3 regions of the Cobetia sp. 1CM21F genome follow, and region 2 is predicted to be linked to each of the others. Evidence: predicted binding sites of a transcription regulator. Region 2 holds the regulator's gene; each other region holds the start of a gene.
What was found. Region 2 encodes PhoB, which activates phosphate uptake and scavenging genes when phosphate is short. Its sites were predicted from a motif close to TGTCATANNNNTGTCANA; they were not measured.
Positions count from the first base shown of each region.

Region 1 (6,449 bases), on a different contig from region 2:
CGGCGATGAGCGCGGCGCAGATGAGTGCGCTGGGCTGTCAGTGCCTGCCGCTGACAGGCCCCGAGATTCAGCAGCGGGTCGGGGTGATCCGTCGCGGCCGTCATGAGCTGTCGGTGGCGGTACAGGCGATGCTGGAGACCCTGCGCGCGCGCTACCCGTCGACGGATTGAGTCCGGGGCGCAGTGACGCAGGGAGCGACAACAAGGAAGGCGTTAGAGCAGGAAGTGGGCAGGAAGAGAGCAGGAAGAGGGCAAGAGGAGAGCGAGAAGAGAGAAAGCAGAGAGCAACAAGAAAGATGACCTCAGCGAGAGGGCGTCAGCAGTTGGCGATAGGTCAGGCTGATGCGCAGTCCCTCCAGCTTGCGCGGCGGCAGCGCATGATGGAGGCGGTCCTGACAGCCACGACCCATCACCAGCAGCGAGCCGTGCGGCAGCCACAGATTGAACGCCGGCGTGTCGGCATAGGGGCTGCGCGGATGGCCCTTGAAGCGCAGGGGGCGCTCTCGTCCCAGCGAGATGGCGAGCACGATCGGGCGTGTGCCCAGTTCCGGCTCGTTGTCGCTGTGCCAGCCCATGCGGTCGGCGCCATTGGCGTAGCGATTGGCCAGCAGGCTGTTGAAATGCTCCGCGATCACGGGCTCGTTGCGCCCCAGGTCATCGCGTTGCGGGCTGAGCTCGTGATTGATGACATGTCGCGACAGCTCGCCCAGCTGCCAGGCGGTCATGTGCCAAGGGTTGGGTTCGAACAGACTGCCGGAGTAGCGATAGCGGGCGCCGACATCGCCCATCCACACCTGACGGCGTGGAATCGGGTGCGTCTTGCCATGCACGCTCAGGCTGGGGCGCTGCCAGTCGAGATCGCCCTCCAGCGTGGCGAGGGCCTGATCGGCCTGCAGTGGCGTCAGGGCGCGCGGCTTGAGATACAGCGGATGCAGAGGATGGCGGTACCAGCCGTGCGCGAGGGTGAGCCAGTCCTCGGGCAGCTCGCGCGGGCGAGCTGCCAGGGCCGAGCCATCCGCCGCCGTCTGGCGCGCAGCTCCATCAGCCGCGGACGTCGAATCAGAGGTCGAGAGGGCGGCGAAGAGATCATCGCCAGCAGAAGGAGTCGTCATGCGGCGAGAGTGCCAGAGCCGCGTCAGGTTGGGCAAGTGGCTCTCGATTCGCGCCGACCCCGGGCTGACGCATGCCTCGCGAGCGTCAGGTCGTCAGCAGCGCCTCGAAGGTCAGGATGGCCACCTCGGCAAGGCCCAGCCCCAGCAGCGCGCCGGCCAGCACATCACTGACGTAATGCAGGCCGAGGATCACCCGGGAAAGCGCGATCAGCAGCGCCAGCGGCGTGACGAGGATGGCAAGCTCCGGCAGCTGCTGAGCGGTCAGGCTGGCGAAGAGGGCAGCATGCAGGGTGTGACCGCTGGGAAAGCTGTAGCGGTCCAGCGGCGGCATGGTGCAGTTGATGGTATTGAAGGTTATGAACGGGCGTTCCCGACACAGCCGCGTCTTGAGCGCGCGGTAGAGCAGGGCCCCGGCACCGGCCGCCAGGCCGAATTCCAGAAACAGCCAGCCGCCCATGGCATGGTGCAGCGGCAGGCTCAGCGTCAGCAGCGCCCATACCGGCCAGTCGCCCAGGCGCGAGACGATACGAAACAGGGTGAGTATCGGCCGGAACAGCGCCAGGCGCGCGACCTGGCGGCACAGGCGCCACTCCAGAAGATCCAGTCGCTCAAAGACGGGAAGGCTGCGATCGTGCATCGGGCTTCTCCTCGGCGTGACGCAGGCAGGTCAGAAAGCCCTCGGCGATGCGGCTCCAGCCCAATGGTTCGACGCGCACGCGGGCGGCACGTCCCAGTCTGGCGATGCGGGCCGGCCGCTGGCAGGCCTCCACCGCCTGTTCGATGAAGCGTTCCGGCTGGCTGCAGGGCGCCAGCAGGCCCTGGTGATCGTCGCGGATCACCTCGGCGGCCGCCGCGTAATCGAAGGCGATCACGGCCAGTCCGCTGGCCATGGCTTCCAGCACCACATTGCCGAAGGTCTCCGACAGTGACGGGAAGACGAACAGGTCGGCACTGGCGTAATGGGCGGCCAGCGCCTCACCGGTCTGGAAGCCGGCGAAGATCGCCTCGGGCAGGCGCTGTTCCAGACGCTCGCGCAGCGGGCCGTCTCCGACCAGCACCAGGGCGAGGTCCGGTTGCACGGCCAACATGGCCTCATAGGTGCGGATCAGCAGCTCGATGTTCTTCTCGGCGGCCAGGCGCCCGACGTGCAGCGCGACGGGTTGCTGTGAGCTGACGCCCCATGACTTGCGCAATGCTTCGCTGCGATGACTGGGCGAGAAGCGCTCGCAATCCAGGCCGCGTCCCACCACCTGCACATGCTCGAAGCCTTGCTGCATCAGGCTGTCTGCCTGGGTGCGGGTCGGTACCAGCGTCATGTTGGCGGCGTTGTGGAAGCGGCGCAGGCCGCGCCGCACCAGCGGGCGTAGCGCCTTGAGCCGGTAGTGGGTGCTGTATTGATCGAAATTGGTATGAAAGCCCGCGACCACCGGCAGGCCCAGACGGCGGGCGACCATCAGCGCGCTGATGCCCAGCGGGCCTTCGGTGGCGATATAGACGACGGAGGGGCGATGCTCGCGCCACATGCGCATCAGGCGCTGCGGCGCCGGCACGCCGACCTGCACGGTGTCATATCCGGGCAGGCGGAAGCCGCGTACCTGAAGCTCCTGCTGGACCCGCGGCTCCAGGCTGCCATCTCGGGTGGCGGGACGAATGAGTTGGAGCTCACAGCCGCGTGCGATGAGTTGATCGCACAGATGACTCAAGGTATGAGCCACGCCATTGATCTCCGGATGCCAGGTTTCACTGACGAAGGCAATGCGCTCCATGACGTCTCCCTAGATGACTATTGTGGTCATTATCGAGAGAGGGAGTGACGGCGGCATAACAAGCAGGTGACGAAGCGATGACACACCCTCAACCCCTCACAGCTCAAAGGTATGAGGGTTGTCTCATGAATCGTCAAGCAAGGACGACAGTCACCGGCGTGGCACCGGCGCTGTCGTCATCTGGCGGGGATTGAAGGTGGCGCCATATCGGGCTGGCGCCGTGAAGCAACGCTGGTTCAGCGCTTCTCGAGAATCTCGCGCGGGTCGATCGGCTTGCCGCCGTGGCGCACGTCGAACAGCAATTCATGCTGACCGTTGTTGCCGCGTGCGACGCGACAAAGCGGCGTGCCCGGAGTGACCTGCTGACCCACCTTGACCAGAATCTCGCCGCACTGGGCCAGCACGCTCTGCAGGTTGCCGGAGTGGTGCAGGATGACCACGTTGCCCAGTTGGCGCATGGAGTCGGCGAAGCGCACTTCGCCCCGCGCCGGTGCACTGGCGATGCCGCTGGCGGCGGTACGAATCTGCATGGGCGCCAGCTGGCCATTGCCGTTGGTGCCGAATTCACGCGTCACGCTGCCGGCGGCAGGCCAGCGCCATGACTGGCCCGGCTTCTGCAGCGGGCCGGGGTCCGGGCGGGCGACCAGGCTGCCACCGCTGGCGCGCGCGGCCGGGGCGCTGCGGCTCGGGCCACCGTTGAGCGGCACCGAGATTAGCATGCCGACATCGAGATCATTGGGGTCCTTGCCGGGGTTGGCGGCCTGAATGCGCTGCGGGCTGGCACCGAAATAGCGCCCGACCTTGGAGTAGGTATCGCCGGGGCGCAGCTGATAGCGATACGGGCCGCCGGAGGGCGCTCGCTCACGCGCGGTGGGCACCAGGATGCGCTGACCGACCTTGAGGTCACGAATCTTGACGCCCGGATTGAAGCGCGTGAGGCGCAGCAGGGGAATATCGGCATCGCGCGCGATCTGCCCCAGGGTATCGCCCTTCTGGATGGTGACCCACTGGCCGGCCGGCGAGCCGGAGTAGCTGCCGGTCGCGCAGCCGCTCAGCCACAGACCGAGGCAGATCAGCGCCAGCCAGCGCAGCGCGACGCCAACACGCTGCAGAAGTGGACGGTTCACGTCAGGTTCGGCCTGCGCTCGTGCCGAGAAGTCCGCGGCATTCAGGCCGTATTCAGTGTTCATCAATGTCATTCCCTGCACGTGACAGTCGGGCATCCTTGTCCTTCCAGACCTGATTGAGCCATTGCTGGAAGCGCTCGCGATAGGCGGCGTCCGCATGATAGTTGCCGTCCAGCATCCAGGGCTCCAAGGGCCGCTGAGTGATGACGAGCGTGATGTCGCCCCCGTGACCGCACAGGAACTGCCAGAAACTGGCATCGGCATGCCGGTAATCGAGGGTGGCATCCAGAATACCGGAAAGTCGATCGCCAAGCGTGTTGATCACCTGGGCACTGCCGCCGGCACGCGGTTTGAGCAGGTGCTGGAAAGGGCTTTGCTGCTGGTTGTGCTTGGCGGGCGTGAAGCGAGTGCCTTCCACGAAGTTGAAGATCGCCATCGGCGCCTGACGCGAGCGCTCGCACATGCGTCGCGTCGCTTCGCGATCACGCTCGGCGAGCCGCGGATTGCTGGCCAGTTTCTGCTGGCTGTAACGGCGCATGAACGGGAACTCCAGTGCCCACCAGGCAAGGCCGATCACCGGCACCCAGATGAGCTCCTGCTTGAGGAAGAACTTGGGCATCGGCGTACGACGGTGCAGGGCGTACTGGAGAACGAAGATGTCAGTCCAGCTGCGGTGATTGGCGATCACCAGCCACCAGCGACGTCGGGCAGACCCATCGCGCAGCGATTGCGGCACGTGGATGTCCCAGCGCGGGCGCAGCACATGGCGAACCCACAGGTTGTTGGTGCCGATCCAGCCCATGGCGAGGCGGTTGAGCCCCTCCAGCATGTGCAACTGCAGGCGGCGCGATGGCGTGATCAGCTTGAGTGCGGCCAGCAGGTAAAGCGGCAGCGCCCAGCACAGGGTATTGATGATCAGAAAGACAAGGCTGATGACACCTCTGATACTCGACATGCATGACTCCTCCATCAGGTGGCGCCATCGTAATTCACCCAAGAGTGGATGCCCACCCCGCTTGCGTGGGGGATGGCAACCCTGCGTTGCACGAAGCGAACGCCCCTCAGGTCGAATGGCGGGGCGCACGCAGCTGTGATGAGATGCATCGCCGGTCGTGTGACGGGTCGGTGCAAGGGAAAGGTCGTGGCAGGGTTCACGCTGAAGTCACGCCGGGCACCGTCAATCATCGCCGCCGCTGCGCGGCGATATCTCAGGGAGTGAGAGTGGCATGTGGTTGCAGGGACTGTTGATCGGGCTGGCGCTGGCCGCCTTCGTGTTGATTGCCATCGAGGATGTGATCCATCTCAACAAGGCCAAGACGACCTTGTTGCTGGGCACCTTCAGCTGGTTGCTGCTGTTCATCTTCGGACCCGCGGCCCTGGCGGTGGATGATGTCCCCGAGGCCTTGAACGAGAACCTGCTCGAGATCGCCACCTTGTGGCTGTTTCTGATGGCGGCGATGACCTTCGTGGCCTTTCTCAATGCCAAGGGGCTGATCGCCAATCTGATCTACCGCCTGCTGCCGAAACGCATCGGGGAGCGCGGCCTGCTGTATCTGACGGGGCTCTTTGCCTTCGCCTTTTCATCGCTGGCCGACAACATCACCGCGACGCTGGTATCGCTGACCCTGGTGCTGTCGCTGGGCCTGGCGCCGAAGAAGACGCTGCGCTTTGCGGTGCTGGCGGTATTCGCCGTCAACTCCGGCGGGGTGGCGCTGATCACCGGGGACGTGACCACGCTGATGATCTTCTTGGCGGGCAAGGTGCGCATCAGCGAGCTGATGCTGCTGGCGCTGCCGTCCTTCCTCAGCGTGATGCTGCTGGCGACGCTACTGCTGCCCGGGCTGGGAGGCGAGGTGAACCTGGTGCGCGAGCCGCGCGAGACCCGGCGTCTTGATCGTCTGGTCGCCTGGCTGTTTCTGGCCACCATCCTGTCGACCCTCGGGCTCAACGTGCTGTTTGGCGTGCCGCCGCTGCTGACCTTCCTGTTCGGGATGTCGTTGATGTTCCTGCTCGGGCATGTCGCCGAACGCCGCAGCGACAGCGAAGAGCGCCGCATACTTGATTACATTCGTATTATCGAATTCGATACATTGCTATTCTTCCTCGGCATCCTGCTGATGGTCGGGGCGCTCAAGGAAGCTCGTCTGCTGGAAGGCCTGGCACAGCTCTATGCCCTGATGCCGGCGATGCAGGCCAATTATCTGGTCGGGCTGCTTTCGGCGCTGGTGGACAACGTGCCGCTGACCGCCGCAGTGCTCAAGGCGGATGTCAGCATGAACGATGCCGAATGGCTGGCGCTGACCTATGCCGCAGGCGTGGGTGGCTCGCTGCTGGTGATTGGCTCCGCCGCCGGGGTGATCGCGCTTTCCAAGGTGCGCGAGGTGAGCTTCATGAGTTATCTGCGCTTCTTCCCCGCGTTGTTGCTGGCCTACAGCGTGGGCTATC
Region 1 covers NZ_JALNTQ010000002.1:575,768-582,216, reverse strand. The annotation lists gene MSG32_RS08115 (LysR family transcriptional regulator) at 1-170, shown strand, start outside; gene MSG32_RS08110 (alpha-ketoglutarate-dependent dioxygenase AlkB) at 302-1,111, opposite strand; gene MSG32_RS08105 (phosphatase PAP2 family protein) at 1,197-1,748, opposite strand; gene MSG32_RS08100 (glycosyltransferase family 1 protein) at 1,720-2,877, opposite strand; gene MSG32_RS08095 (LysM peptidoglycan-binding domain-containing protein) at 3,114-4,067, opposite strand; gene MSG32_RS08090 (acyltransferase) at 4,057-4,959, opposite strand; gene nhaD (sodium:proton antiporter NhaD) at 5,231-6,449, shown strand, end outside.
Region 1: the regulator PhoB is predicted to act here: its motif matches at 2,943-2,960, upstream of MSG32_RS08100 (glycosyltransferase family 1 protein).

Region 2 (6,449 bases):
CGGCATGTCTGGCGGCGCGAAGTGGCACTCTGTCATGGCGATACGCCATGGGTGATCGCACGCTCGCTGGCGGCGCTGGACCTGGCCCACGGTCACCGCCTCTCGACGCTGGGCGAGCGCTCGCTGGGCCATTGGCTGTTTCGCCAGCCCGACCTGACCCGCAGCGCCATCGATGTCAGCCGCGCCCCGCTGGTGCTTTCGAGCCCCAGGCCGCTGGCCCGCACCACCAGCCTGTGGATGCGCCGCTCGATGTTCTCGCATGGTCGCTTCAAGGTGCTGGTGCAGGAGGGCTTCACACCGGCCTTCCAGCACGCGCTGCAGCTGGCCTGAGCCTTGCGGCCGACTGGCCTCGTTTCTCTCTCTTCCCTTGCCCACTACCATCCGCCCAGGAGCCCCGATGACCGCGTCATCCACTTCCGCCGCTTCGCGTCCTTCCAGACTGGCCGACTACCTCGCCCTGACACGGCTGGACCGCCCCATCGGCACCTGGCTGCTGATGTGGCCGACCCTGTGGGCACTGTGGCTGGCGGCAGATGGCATTCCCGAGCGCACGACCCTGCTGATCTTCATCGCCGGGGTCTATCTGATGCGCGCCGCCGGCTGCGTCATCAACGACTACGCCGATCGCCATTGGGACAAGCATGTCGAGCGCACGCGAGACCGGCCGCTGACCTCGGGCCGCATTTCGGAACGCGAGGCGCTGACGCTGTTCGGGGGGCTGGTCGCGGCCGCCTTCGTGCTGGTGTGCTTCACCAACCTGACCACGGTGCTGCTGTCGATCGTCGCCGTGCTGCTGGCGGCCAGCTATCCGTTCATGAAGCGCTTCCATCATCTGCCCCAGGTGGTGCTGGGCGCCGCCTTCGGCTGGGCGATTCCGATGGCCTTCGCCGCGACGCTGGAGGAGGTGCCGACCTACGGCTGGTGGCTGTTCGCGGCCAACCTGATGTGGACGGTGGCCTACGACACCGCCTACGCGATGGTCGATCGCAACGACGACCTCAAGGTGGGCATCAAGTCCACCGCCGTGCTGTTCGGGCGTGCCGACAAGCTGATGATCGGCCTGTTGCAGCTGGGCATGCTGGTGGTGTTGATCGGCATCGGCCTGCAGCTGGCGCTGGGCATCTTCTACTGGCTGGGGCTGGCCGCCGCCGCCGTCACCTTCGTCTGGCAGCAACGTCTGATCCGGGAGCGTGAGCGTGCGCCCTGCTTCCAGGCCTTCCTCAACAATCATTGGACGGGTTTGCTGATCTTCGCCGGTATCGCCCTGGCGACCTGGCCGATGAGCTGACTCCTGCATAAACATTAGTATTATTTAATTTAAAGCGACCCCTGCCCTCTGTTGCTCCCCAGCCCACGGTTCATGCCTGCCTGCCGCGCCTCCAAGGCGGCTGGCAGGCTTGCGTGCAAGCTGCCATGCTGGCAGTTGTCATCTCGTTGTCATATAAGCGGGTTGTAATCGTCATCGACTTGTCATTCTGGCGCGTGCGCCGACTGCTGCATGGGATCTAGCGATGAGCTCCAAGACCGTACTGATTGTCGACGATGAATCCTCGATTCGCGAGATGATCGCCGTTGCCCTCGAAATGGCGGATTACCGCGTGCTGGAGGCAGACAATGCCCGGGACGCCCACGCCATCGTCGTCGATGAAAAGCCCGATCTGCTGTTGCTGGACTGGATGATGCCGGGCACCAGTGGCCTGGAGCTCGCGCGGCGTCTCAAGCGTGACGAGACCACCTCGGAGCTGCCGATCATCCTGTTGACCGCCAAGGGCGAGGAAGACAACAAGATTCAAGGCCTGGAAGCCGGTGCCGACGACTACATCACCAAGCCCTTCTCGCCGCGCGAGCTGGTCGCCCGTCTCAAGGCCGTGCTGCGTCGCACCACTCCCAAGGGAGTCGAGGAGGCGGTGGAAGTCGAAGGCCTGATGCTCGACCCGGCCAGCCACCGCGTCACCGCCCACGGCAACTCACTGGATGTCGGCCCGACCGAATATCGCCTGCTGCAGTTCTTCATGACGCATCAGGAGCGTGCCTACACGCGCAGCCAGCTGCTCGATCAGGTATGGGGCGGCAACGTCTATGTCGAGGAGCGCACCGTGGACGTGCACATCCGTCGCCTGCGCAAGGCGCTGGGCACAGGCCATCAGCATCTGATCCAGACCGTCCGCGGCACCGGTTACCGCTTCAGCGCTCAGGCCTGAGGGATTCATGCGCTATTGGACCAACGAGCTATGGCGCCTCGGCTACCTTGCCGGTGGCTTCGGCCTGATCGGTGGCCTGCTGGGCCATCTGGGCTGGGGCCTGGCGCTGGGTCTTTCGCTGTATCTGTTCGTCCATCTCAAGCACTTGAAGAGCCTCTACACCTGGCTGATCACCAATCCCCATGAAGAGCCGCCGCCCGGCGATGGCGTCTGGGGAGACCTGCTCGATCGTCTCTACCGCTACCAGAAGGGCCAGCGTCAGGCTCAGGAGCGACTGCGCAGCATCCTCAACCGTATCCAGGAATCCTCCGAGGCCATGCGCGACGGCCTGGTGATGCTGGACAACCACGGTGACATGGAATGGTGGAACAGCGCTGCCGAGCAGCTGGTCGGTCTCAAGGCCAGCCACGACCGCGGTCAGCACATCACCAACTATCTGCGTGACCCCGTCTTCATCGACTACTTCAATCGGCTGGCCTACCGCGAGCCGCTGACGCTCCAGTCGCCGCTGTCTGACAACCTGACGCTGCAGATCTCCATCACCCTGTTCGGTGACAACGAGCGCCTGGTCATGCTGCGTGACGTCACCCGCCTCTATCGCCTGGAAGAGATGCGCCGCGACTTCGTGGCCAATGTCTCCCATGAGCTGCGCACGCCGCTGACGGTACTGGCCGGCTATCTCGAGACCTACTCCGATTACGCCGATGACCTGCCACCGCGCTGGCAGCGTGGACTGGGCCAGATGCAGAGCCAGACCGACCGCATGCAGCATCTGGTCGAGGACCTGCTGACCCTGTCACGCCTGGAAACCGACGAACTGTCCGACAACGGTCGCTGCATCGACATGAGCGCCCTGCTCGGCCATATCCGCGACGACGCCGAAGGCCTGTCCCAGGGGCGCCACACCTTCTCCATCGAGGCCGATGCCAGCCTGTCTCTGCGCGGTGAGGAGCAGGAACTGCGCAGCGCGATCTCGAATCTGGTCTTCAATGCGGTGCGCTACACCCCCGAAGACTGTCATATCACCCTGCGCTGGAAGGCGGATGACCAGGGCCTGCTGGTCGAGGTGGAAGATGATGGGGACGGGATCGACCCGGTCCACCTGCCGCGCCTGACCGAACGCTTCTATCGCATCGACAAGGGCCGCAGCACCGCCACGGGAGGCACCGGCCTCGGGCTTGCCATCGTCAAGCATGTGCTGATTCGCCATCAGGGCCATCTGGAGATCGACAGCCACCCCGGCGAGGGTGCGCGCTTCCGCTGTCACTTCCCCGACGAGCGCGCCTGTCAGGCGAGCGCTCCCCAGGCCAGCAGTGCGCTAGCCCAGTGATGGGCTGATTCCGTGATGATCTGACCCGAACGCCAGCCCAACGCAGAACGCCCCGCAGCCACCTCGAAAGGAGGCGACTGCGGGGCGTTTCGTTTGGTCAATCAGACGACGCTGCGGCTATTTCAGCGACGAGCCAACTTAGCGACGAGCCAGTTCAGCGACGAATCAGTTCAGCGACAAGCCAGCTCTGCGACAGGCTGTCTCAACGACGCGGCGCCGGCAACTGACGGTAGTGGCTCTGCCACATCAGTACCGCCCCGGCGACGGCGCCCGGGATGAACAGCAGATTGGCCAGCGGCACCAGCGTCATGACGAACACCGCGGCGCCGAAGGTCAGTGAGGGCCACCAGCGCGCCTTGAGGCGCTGCTTCATGTCACCGAAGCTGACCTGATGGTTGTCCATCGGGTAGTCGAGGTACTGGATCGACATGCTCCAGGCCGAGAACAGCCCCCACAACAGCGGTGAGAGCAGGTTCAGGCCCGGGATGAAGCCGATGATGAACAGCGCGATCATGCGTGGGATGAAGTAGCCCAGCTTGGCCATTTCACGCCCCAGCGAGTCGACGCCGATCTTCATCAGGCCGCGATCATCATCGATCAGGGTGCCATCCAGACGATGCTCGACCTTCTCGGCCAGAATGCCGTAGAAGGGCGCGGCGATCAGGTTGGTCACCAGGCTGAAGGTGAAGAACACCACCAGCAACAGACTCACCACCAGCACCGGCCAGATCAACCAGCTGAGCCAGTCCAGCCACGCCGGTACCTTGAGCATCCAGTAATCGATCCAGCCACCGAACTGGTTGAACAATACCCACAGCGTGATGCTGTAGAGCACCAGGTTGATCGCCAGCGGTACGAATACGAAGCGGCGCAGCCCGGGGGTATAGACCATGCGGGTCCCGCGGACCAGCGCCGATACGGCATCAATCATGCGACGTCCTCGTCATCTCAAAAGAACCGGTCAGCCAGCGGGCTGACCGGAGCCACACCCTAGCACTCCCGCCTGCGCGGCGCAGCTGTCGGCCGCCTGACATCGCTCGCGCTCCCACGACGCAATCGCCCCGCGACCTGCCGGTAAGCAGGAGCGGGGCGAAAGACGCTACACAGGGGCAGGGAAGCGCGTCAGCTCACTTCTTGTCCAGGTCCTGCGGCTTCAGGTCATGGGTATCGGTGTGACGCACGTCCACGCCCTTGACCAGGAAGATGACGTACTCGGCCAGGTTGTCGGCGTGGTCACCGATGCGCTCCAGCGCACGTAGAATCCACATCACGTTGAGCACCGGCGTGATCTGGCGCGCGTCTTCCATCATGAAGGTCATCAGCGAGCGCATCGCGCTCTGATATTCCAGATCCACCGAGGCGTCTTCACGCAGTACCTTGAGGGCAAGGTCGGTATCGAAGCGCGCGAAGGCCGTCAGGGAGTCACGCACCATGCTGCGCACGTGCTGGCTGAGATGACGCACCTCGACCATGCCGCGCGGGCTCTGGCCGTTCTCGACCAGCGAGATGGCGTTGCGTGCGATCTTGCTCGATTCATCACCGATACGCTCGAGATCGGAGGTGGCGCGGATGACGGCCAGCACCAGGCGCAGGTCGGAGGCCGCCGGCTGACGGCGGGCCAGCACTCGGGTGCACTCGTCATCGATCTTGAGCTGCATGTCGTTGACAGCCTTGTCGTTGTCGCGCACCCGCGTGGCGGTTTCACTGTCGCCTTCCAGCAATGCCGTGACGGCATCCTGCAGCTGCTTCTCTACCAGTCCGCCCATGGCCAGCAGGTGTGTCTTCAGTGCATCCAGCTCGTGATTGAACTGCTCTGAGATATGCTTGCCGTGCGAATCGCTGGTGATATCCATTTCCCTCTCCCGGAAAGTCGCCCACCGAGTCAGGGGGCGTGACATGAATGACGTGACAAGTATGGCCCACTACTGACTGACACAGCGGGCTCCCCCTCAGCATGCCGACACTTGATTGCAGTTATGTTTCACCCATGGCGCAAAGGCGGTATCTGGCCGCCATCGTCAGCAATATCAGGGCGAAAAGGCTATCTGGCTGCACGTTCGCGCATGAGCGCGCTAACCGAAACGCCCCGTGATGTAGTCTTCCGTCTGGCGGCGCCGCGGGTTGGTGAACAGCTGATCGGTCGGGGAGAATTCCACCAGGCGGCCCTCATGCAGGAAGGCGGTATCGTCCGACACCCGCGCGGCCTGCTGCATGTTATGCGTGACGATGATCAGCGTCAGGCGCGAGCGCAGCGAACGGATCAGCTCCTCGATCTTGAGCGTCGAGATGGGGTCCAGCGCCGAGGCCGGTTCATCCAGCAGCAGCACCTCCGGCTCGACCGCCAGCGTCCGCGCGATCACCAGCCGCTGTTGCTGGCCACCCGAGAGCCCCAGCGCGCTGTCGTGCAGGCGGTCCTTCACTTCTTCCCACAGCGCCGCGGAGCGCAGACAGGATTCGACCTTGTCATCGAGGTGGCGCTTGTCATTCTCGCCGACCAGCCGCAGCCCGAAGGCCACGTTCTCGTAGACCGACATCGGAAAGGGATTGGGCGTCTGGAAGACCATGCCGATCCGGCGGCGCAGCATCGGCACATCCACGCCGCGCGCATGAATGTCCTCGCCCTCGAGCAGTACCTTGCCGGAAAGACGTGACTGTTCGTCGAGATCGGTCATGCGATTGAAGGTACGCAACAGGCTCGACTTGCCGCAGCCGGAAGGGCCGATGAAGGCCGTCACGCGCTTGCGTGCGATCTGCAGGCTGACGTCCTCCAGGGCGCGGCGCGTCTGGTTCTCCTTGCCGACACGTGCCTGATAATCGAGGCTCAGGTGGCGGGTTTCCAGGCAGATGTCCTCAGCCGGCCGCGCAGGCGTCTCCTGAAGAAACAACTGGGGCTTGGGCTGTTCAGAGTCACGCCTCAT
Region 2 covers NZ_JALNTQ010000004.1:83,350-89,798, forward strand. The annotation lists gene MSG32_RS13575 (chorismate lyase) at 1-330, shown strand, start outside; gene ubiA (4-hydroxybenzoate octaprenyltransferase) at 398-1,288, shown strand; gene phoB (phosphate regulon transcriptional regulator PhoB) at 1,512-2,201, shown strand; gene phoR (phosphate regulon sensor histidine kinase PhoR) at 2,209-3,531, shown strand; gene cysZ (sulfate transporter CysZ) at 3,734-4,462, opposite strand; gene phoU (phosphate signaling complex protein PhoU) at 4,659-5,384, opposite strand; gene pstB (phosphate ABC transporter ATP-binding protein PstB) at 5,604-6,449, opposite strand; gene pstA (phosphate ABC transporter permease PstA) at 6,446-6,449, opposite strand, start outside.

Region 3 (6,449 bases), on a different contig from region 2:
GACAGCCCGGCATTGGCGCTCTACCAGCGCCACGGTTTCACCCTGGTCAATGAGCAGTGCACCCCGACGCGCAGTGGCAGCATCATGGCACTGGAAAGACCCCTCGCCTTCCAGACAGCGCCGACGCTCGCCCCGCGGGGTGATCACGCGCCCCTGCCCCTGTCGGGCAATGCGCCTCTCGACACGATCATCGACGACCTTACCGAGGAAGACGCCTTGACGATCACCGCCAAGCGCAAGCGACAGTCCCCTCCGGCCGCGCGGAATATCGCGCATCATTAGGCGATTTCCCGTGCGCGATTTCCGCCAGATACGACAATGCCCGGTCCTATGACCGGGCATTGTCGTTCAGGGCTCATTCACCATCAGGGGTGAGATTTTACTGCGCTGATGGCTGATGGGCTCCTCCTCAGCGGGCGAGGAAGTCCAGGATATAGCGCACGGTATCCTGCGGCTTTTCATCCGTCACCCAGTGACCGGCATCCTTCACCCAGATCAGCTCGGCACCCGGAATGGCGTCTGTCAGCATCGGGGCGTAATCCGGCTTCTGGAAGTTGTCCTTGTCGCCCCACAGCACCAGAGTCTTGATCTCGATATTCTTGAGCTCACCGGCGATGGCCTGGGTGTATTCCTTGTTGAGACGACGCATGTTGCGGAAGAAAGCCGCCTTGCCTTGCTCGCTGTTCCACTGGGACACATAGCGCTCGACCATCTCTTCGGTCGCGACGGCCGGATCATGCACACCACTGGGCATGAAGCCGCGCATGGTGCTGATGAATTCCTCGACGCTGGTCGCTTCCTCGACGCCCGGCTCCAGCAGCTGCTTGAACTCCGGGATCGGCCAGGAATCGAAGCACACGCTGTCGATCAGTACCTGACGGCGAACACGCTCGGGATGATTGACGGCCATCAGCTGACCGATGCCCCCGCCGATATCATGCGAGACGACATCCGCACTCGCCACACCCAGTGAATCCATCAGCTTGATGAAGATGCGTGTCTGGGCATTGATGGAAACGTCAGCATCCACCGGCATGTCCGACTCGCCATAGTTGAGCATGTCCGGGGCGATGACACGATAATGCCTGGCCAATTCCGGCATCACATCGCGCCACATCAGCTTGTTGGTCGGAATGCCGTGAATCAACAACAGCGGCTGACCTTCACCCATTTCCTTGTAGGCAATGCGGTGACCTTCGATCATCGCATAACGGGTTTCCAGGGCTTCCATTGTCACGTTGTCGTGGCTCATTGCTGACCTCTTCGCTTGATGAATACTCAATCACGGCCTGGCGAAACAGTGCTATATCGCGGTGTTGCCGTGAACGTGGGACCACCTTACGGATTTTTGAGCGACCACTCAAGCACGATTTTGATTGATTGCTCAAAATACGCTTTAATGGCTCCATCAAATTCAAGGGAAACGCCCATGGCCCGTGTCATCAACCGCAGTCTGCTCGATCTTCGCCGCCTGACCATCAACCTGGTGACCTACCCCGAAGGCCACAGCGTGATGCGCCACAACGACCCGATGGGCAGCGGCAGCTACTACAAGCTCAATATCGTGCTCAAGAAGCCCCGCCAGGGCGGTGTCTTCGAGACCGATGGCAGCCTCTTTCGCCTCGCGGACCGCGTGGTGCTGTTTCGCCCCGACCTTCACGAACACAGCGTCAGCCGCATCGAGCGCGGCAAACGCGTACTGCTGAGCATCGCCTTGCACGCGCCCTGGCGCTGACCCGCAATGGGACTGCGCTCAAGAACCTGACGCAAAAGCGGATAATGAGACAGATAGCGGGTAGCGCCTGACGACAAAAAAACGCCAGTCAGCAATTGCTGACTGGCGTTCTTTCCCACCTGAATCCAGGCCAGTAACGACGTGCTCGACAATGTGCTGCCTTGGCTATTTCATCCGGTCCAGCCCGACGCGATAACGGGCAAAGCCCATCTCGTCCTGATCCACCAATGTCATCGGGTAGACCGCCTGGGCATCAATGAATTGCTGCGCATCCTCGCCGGGGGCGGTGGTGAAGCGAATGTCCAGCGGGGTATCGGTGTCGATCGCGGCCAGCCGCCAGTTGTGGTCCGCCGCGGGGTCCACCGCGCCCTGCTGCTGCGTCTGTCGCGAGATGTACTGGGCCAGAATACTGCGATTTTCATCCGGTGACGCGAAGGCGACATGTGGCTCACCGGTGCCGGGGAAGTCCTCGCCGTAGGCGCGATAGTTGTTGGTCGCAAGCAGGAAGACATCGTCGTCCTTGACCGGCTCGCCCTCATAAGTGAGGCCCTGGATACGGTGGGCATCGGCGTTGATCAGCGTGCAATTGCCGTCGTAACGCGCCGGCTGCGTGACATTCACCCGATAGTCGACGCCGTCGATCACGTCGAAGTTGTAGCTGCGGAAACCTTCCCAGTTGATCAAGGGCTGGGGCGTGGCGAGCGCCGGATCAATGCGATGGAACTGGCCGGCGCTGCACTCGAGCCATTCCCGCACTTCCTTGCCGGTGACCTTGAGCGCCACCAGCGTATTCGGATAGAGATAGAGATCGGCGGCATTGCGGAAGCTCAGCTCGCCCGCCTCCATCTCGGTGAACTGGGTCGGGTCATTGTGACGGCCACCGACCTTGAACGGCGCAGCCGCCGAGAGAATCGGCAAGTCTTCCAGGTCCGGGTCGCCTTCGACGAAGCGTTTGACGTAATCGGCCTGGGCGCGATTGACGATCTGGATCGTCGGGTCGTCCTGCACCAGCGCCAGATAGCTCTTCATCGCCGCACTGGCGCGGCCGATGCTGCGATTGACGTACTCGCGCGTGGCATCATGCTCATGATCGACCAGCGCCGCCAGTTCGGCATCTTCCGCCACCTGTGCCTCGCCACCCACCTGAATCGGGCGGGCCTCTGTCTGGCCGCTCACTACCCGCCACTGGCCCGAAGCATTGCTCAGTTCGAGATCCATCACGCCCACATGGCTGCCCCAGTGCCCCGGCATCATCGCCGGCACGCCATTCAGGGTGCCCCTGGCGATATCGGCCCCCGGTACCTCGGCGAATTCCTCGCTGGGGAAGACGGCATGGGCATGCCCGAAGGCGATGCCATCGATGCCCTCGACCTGCGAGAGGTAATACACCGAATTCTCAGCCATCACCCGGTAGGGGTCGGTCGAGATGCCGGAGTGCGGGATGGCGATCACCACATCCGCGCCCTCCCGGCGCATCTCGGGCACCCAGCGCCTGGCGCTCTCGGTGATGTCCTCGGCCGTCAGGCGGCCCTGGAGGTGCTTGCGGTCCCAGGTCATCACCTGCGGCGGCGCGAAGCCGATATAGCCGATCTTCAATGTCTGAGCGTTACCCTCACTGTCGGTGAAGGCATGGGCGGTGATCTGGTAGGGCGTGAAGTACGGCTCGCCTGTCGTGGCGTCCAGCAGGTTGGCGTTCACATAGGGGAACTGCGCGCCGGACAGCGCCTGTTCGAGATACTCGAGCCCGTAATTGAATTCATGATTGCCGATATTGCCGACATCGTAATCCAATTGATTCATGACCTTGTAGGCCGGGAAGACATCGCCCTCCTCGAGACCTTCTGCCGCCATGTAATCGCCCATCGGGCTGCCCTGGATGAGGTCGCCATTGTCCAGCAGCACGCTGTTGGCCACCTCGGCACGCGCCTGCTTGATCAGACTCGCCGCGCGGACCAGGCCGATGCGCACGCTGGGACGGTCCTTGTAATAGTCGTAATCCATCACGTTGGCGTGGATGTCGGTGGTCTCGATCACGCGCAGTGACAGCGTCGCGGCATTGGCTGGCTGAGCGATCATGAAGATACCTCCGAGACTGGCCAGGCCAAGGATGGCTGCCCGCAAAGGCGGCTTGCGCCGACGTCCGGGGTGCTGCGCAACACCTGGCGCGTCAGACGCCCGTTGATCTTCGCTAGCCGATGAAGCATTCGCCATCTCTCACTTCCTTGTCATGGGGGGATGTGCCAGTGCCCCTTGGGGCAGCGCTCCATTATTCAGATGCCGACGCCTCAGGCAACTGGCGGTCCCTGCCCGCCATCCAGCCGACACTCGCCATCAGCACACTGAGGACGGCGCAGACCATCAGTGCCAGCTGCCAATTGCCCTGCATATCGTAGAGCGCGCCGATCAGCGGCGGCCCCATGGCCGCGAGCAGATAGCCCAGCGTCTGCGCCATGCTCGACAGTGACGCCGACTGCATGGCATCACGCGCCCGCAGCCCCATGAATGACAAGGCGAGAATGAAGCTGGCCCCGGAGCCCGCGCCCAGCAACAGCACCCACACCAGTGCCCACTCCGGCATCAGCCATAGCCCGATGAATCCCGCCAGCGACATGCAGGGCGTCGCGAAGGCGATCAGGCGTTGATCCTTCAGGCGCGGCATCAGGGGCACCAGAATCAATCCCGGCAATGCGGAGGCGAGCTGGAGTAGACCATGCAACGAGCCCGCCTTCTCGGCAGAGAAGCCATTGTCCGCCAGCATGCTCGGCAGCCAGCTGTTGACGGTATAGAACAGCAGCGAATTGATGCCCATGAACAGCGTCACCTGCCAGGCCAGTGGCGAATGCCACACCGCTGCCTGACGCACCGGAGGCGCGGCACTCTTCTCGACGTCCTTCTCGGCACCCTTCTCGGCCCCCTTCTCAGCTTCCTTCGCCGCAGCCGGCAGGGAGCGACGTGACAACTGCGGCCACCACACCACCATCGTCACCAATGGCAGGACGACCACTATGAGCATCGCGTACTGCCAGCCAGCGCTGCTGCCCTGGGCCAACGGCACCATCAGCGCCGAGGCGATGGCGGCCATGATGCCCATGGTCAGCACATAGCAGGAGGTGAGCAGCGCGACATGCTGCGCAAAGCTGCGTTTGACCAGACTGGGCAGCAGCACATTGCCCACGGCGATGCCCGCCCCGATCAGGCCGATACCCAGATAGAGGGCCAGCATGCTGCCCTGCACCCGCAGCACGATGCCCGCGGCGATCGTCAGCAAGGCGAGGAAGAGACTGCGTTCAAGCCCGAGACCTCTGGCGAGGCGCGGCACCCAGGGCGAGACGACGACGAAGGCCAGCAGCGGCAGGATCATCAACAGGCCAGCCGCCGTGGCATTGAAGCCCAGCGCCGCCTGCAGACGCTCCAGCAGTGGCGCGATACTGGTGAAGGGCGCACGCAGGTTCATGGCGATCAACAGGATACCGGCGATCAATACGGCCGGATGGCTCAGTCGCCGGACAGGAGACGAGTGGCAGAGTTCAGTCATGAGGCGCTCGCAGCGATCGTGAAACGGGGTAATGGCGGGACGACACCCAAGAGATGAGTCCGCGCACAGAGTGAGGCTAGCTTAATCCCCTCGCCCACTGCAGAATTGAGCCATCATGACATCAGATCACTGAAATCAGACAATCTGCGAGCCGCCATGTCAGTGACCACACCCGTTCTACCGTCATCGCCCGGGGTCAGCACCCGCGGCCCCGATCAGGTGCCCTTCTCCAGCAGCGTCTGCGAGCACGACCCGGACATCTACGAGATTCCGGCCAGCGCCCTGCATGTCGAGACCGGCCAGCAGGTGATGGAGGTGCCGATCCACCAGCATCGCAAGGGACAGCTGGTGATCGCCCTGCATGGCGTGGTGACCAGTCGCGTACCGGAAGGTCTGTGGATGGTGCCGCCGCACAGCGGGGTCTGGATTCCCGGCAACCTGCCCCACAGCAATCATCTGACCCGTGGCGGCCGCGTCTGCCACCTGTTCATCGAGCCCGGTGCGCTCGAGATGCCAAGCCACAGCTGCACGCTGTCGATCTCGCCCCTGCTGCGTGAGCTGGTGCTGCGCCTGGCGGAGCTACCCCAGCCATATCCTGAACAGGGGCCGACAGCGCGGCTGGTCGGCGTGCTGCTGGAAGAACTGGCCTGCATGCCAAGCGAACGTCTGCACCTGCCCTTGCCCGAAGACCCGCGGCTGACCCGCATCAGCGATGCCCTGATCAAGACCCCGGACGACCGACGCACCCTGGCCGAGTGGGCGAGCGAACTGGCGATGAGCGAACGCACCCTCGCCCGGCTTATCCAGCGTGACACCGGCCTGAGCTTCAGCCGCTGGCGTCAGCAACTGCACCTGGTGGTGGCGATTCGCCTGCTGGCCGAAGGCATGAGCGTGCAGCGCGTCTCGGAAGACGTCGGCTATCAGTCCGTCAACGCCTTCATCAGCATGTTCAAGAAGCTGCTCGGCACCACGCCCGCCCGCTACCTGCAGGAACGCGAGCAACGCCGCTCGAGCAGTGGCATGGGCGGCGCGTGACGGCGACGCTTACTGAGTGGCCGCCTGTGCCACGCTGACGGCCAGCGCTTCGACGGAATCCACGATCGGCAGCCGGTCATCCAGCAGCTGGCTGATAATGGAGAGCTCCGTGCAGGCCAGCACCAGCACATCGGCTTCCTGCGC
Region 3 covers NZ_JALNTQ010000002.1:152,925-159,373, forward strand. The annotation lists gene MSG32_RS06255 (GNAT family N-acetyltransferase) at 1-282, shown strand, start outside; gene MSG32_RS06260 (alpha/beta hydrolase) at 410-1,252, opposite strand; gene MSG32_RS06265 (hypothetical protein) at 1,430-1,735, shown strand; gene MSG32_RS06270 (bifunctional 2',3'-cyclic-nucleotide 2'-phosphodiesterase/3'-nucleotidase) at 1,901-3,811, opposite strand; gene MSG32_RS06275 (MFS transporter) at 4,002-5,270, opposite strand; gene MSG32_RS06280 (helix-turn-helix transcriptional regulator) at 5,427-6,305, shown strand; gene MSG32_RS06285 (amino acid racemase) at 6,315-6,449, opposite strand, start outside.
Region 3: the regulator PhoB is predicted to act here: its motif matches at 3,948-3,965, upstream of MSG32_RS06270 (bifunctional 2',3'-cyclic-nucleotide 2'-phosphodiesterase/3'-nucleotidase).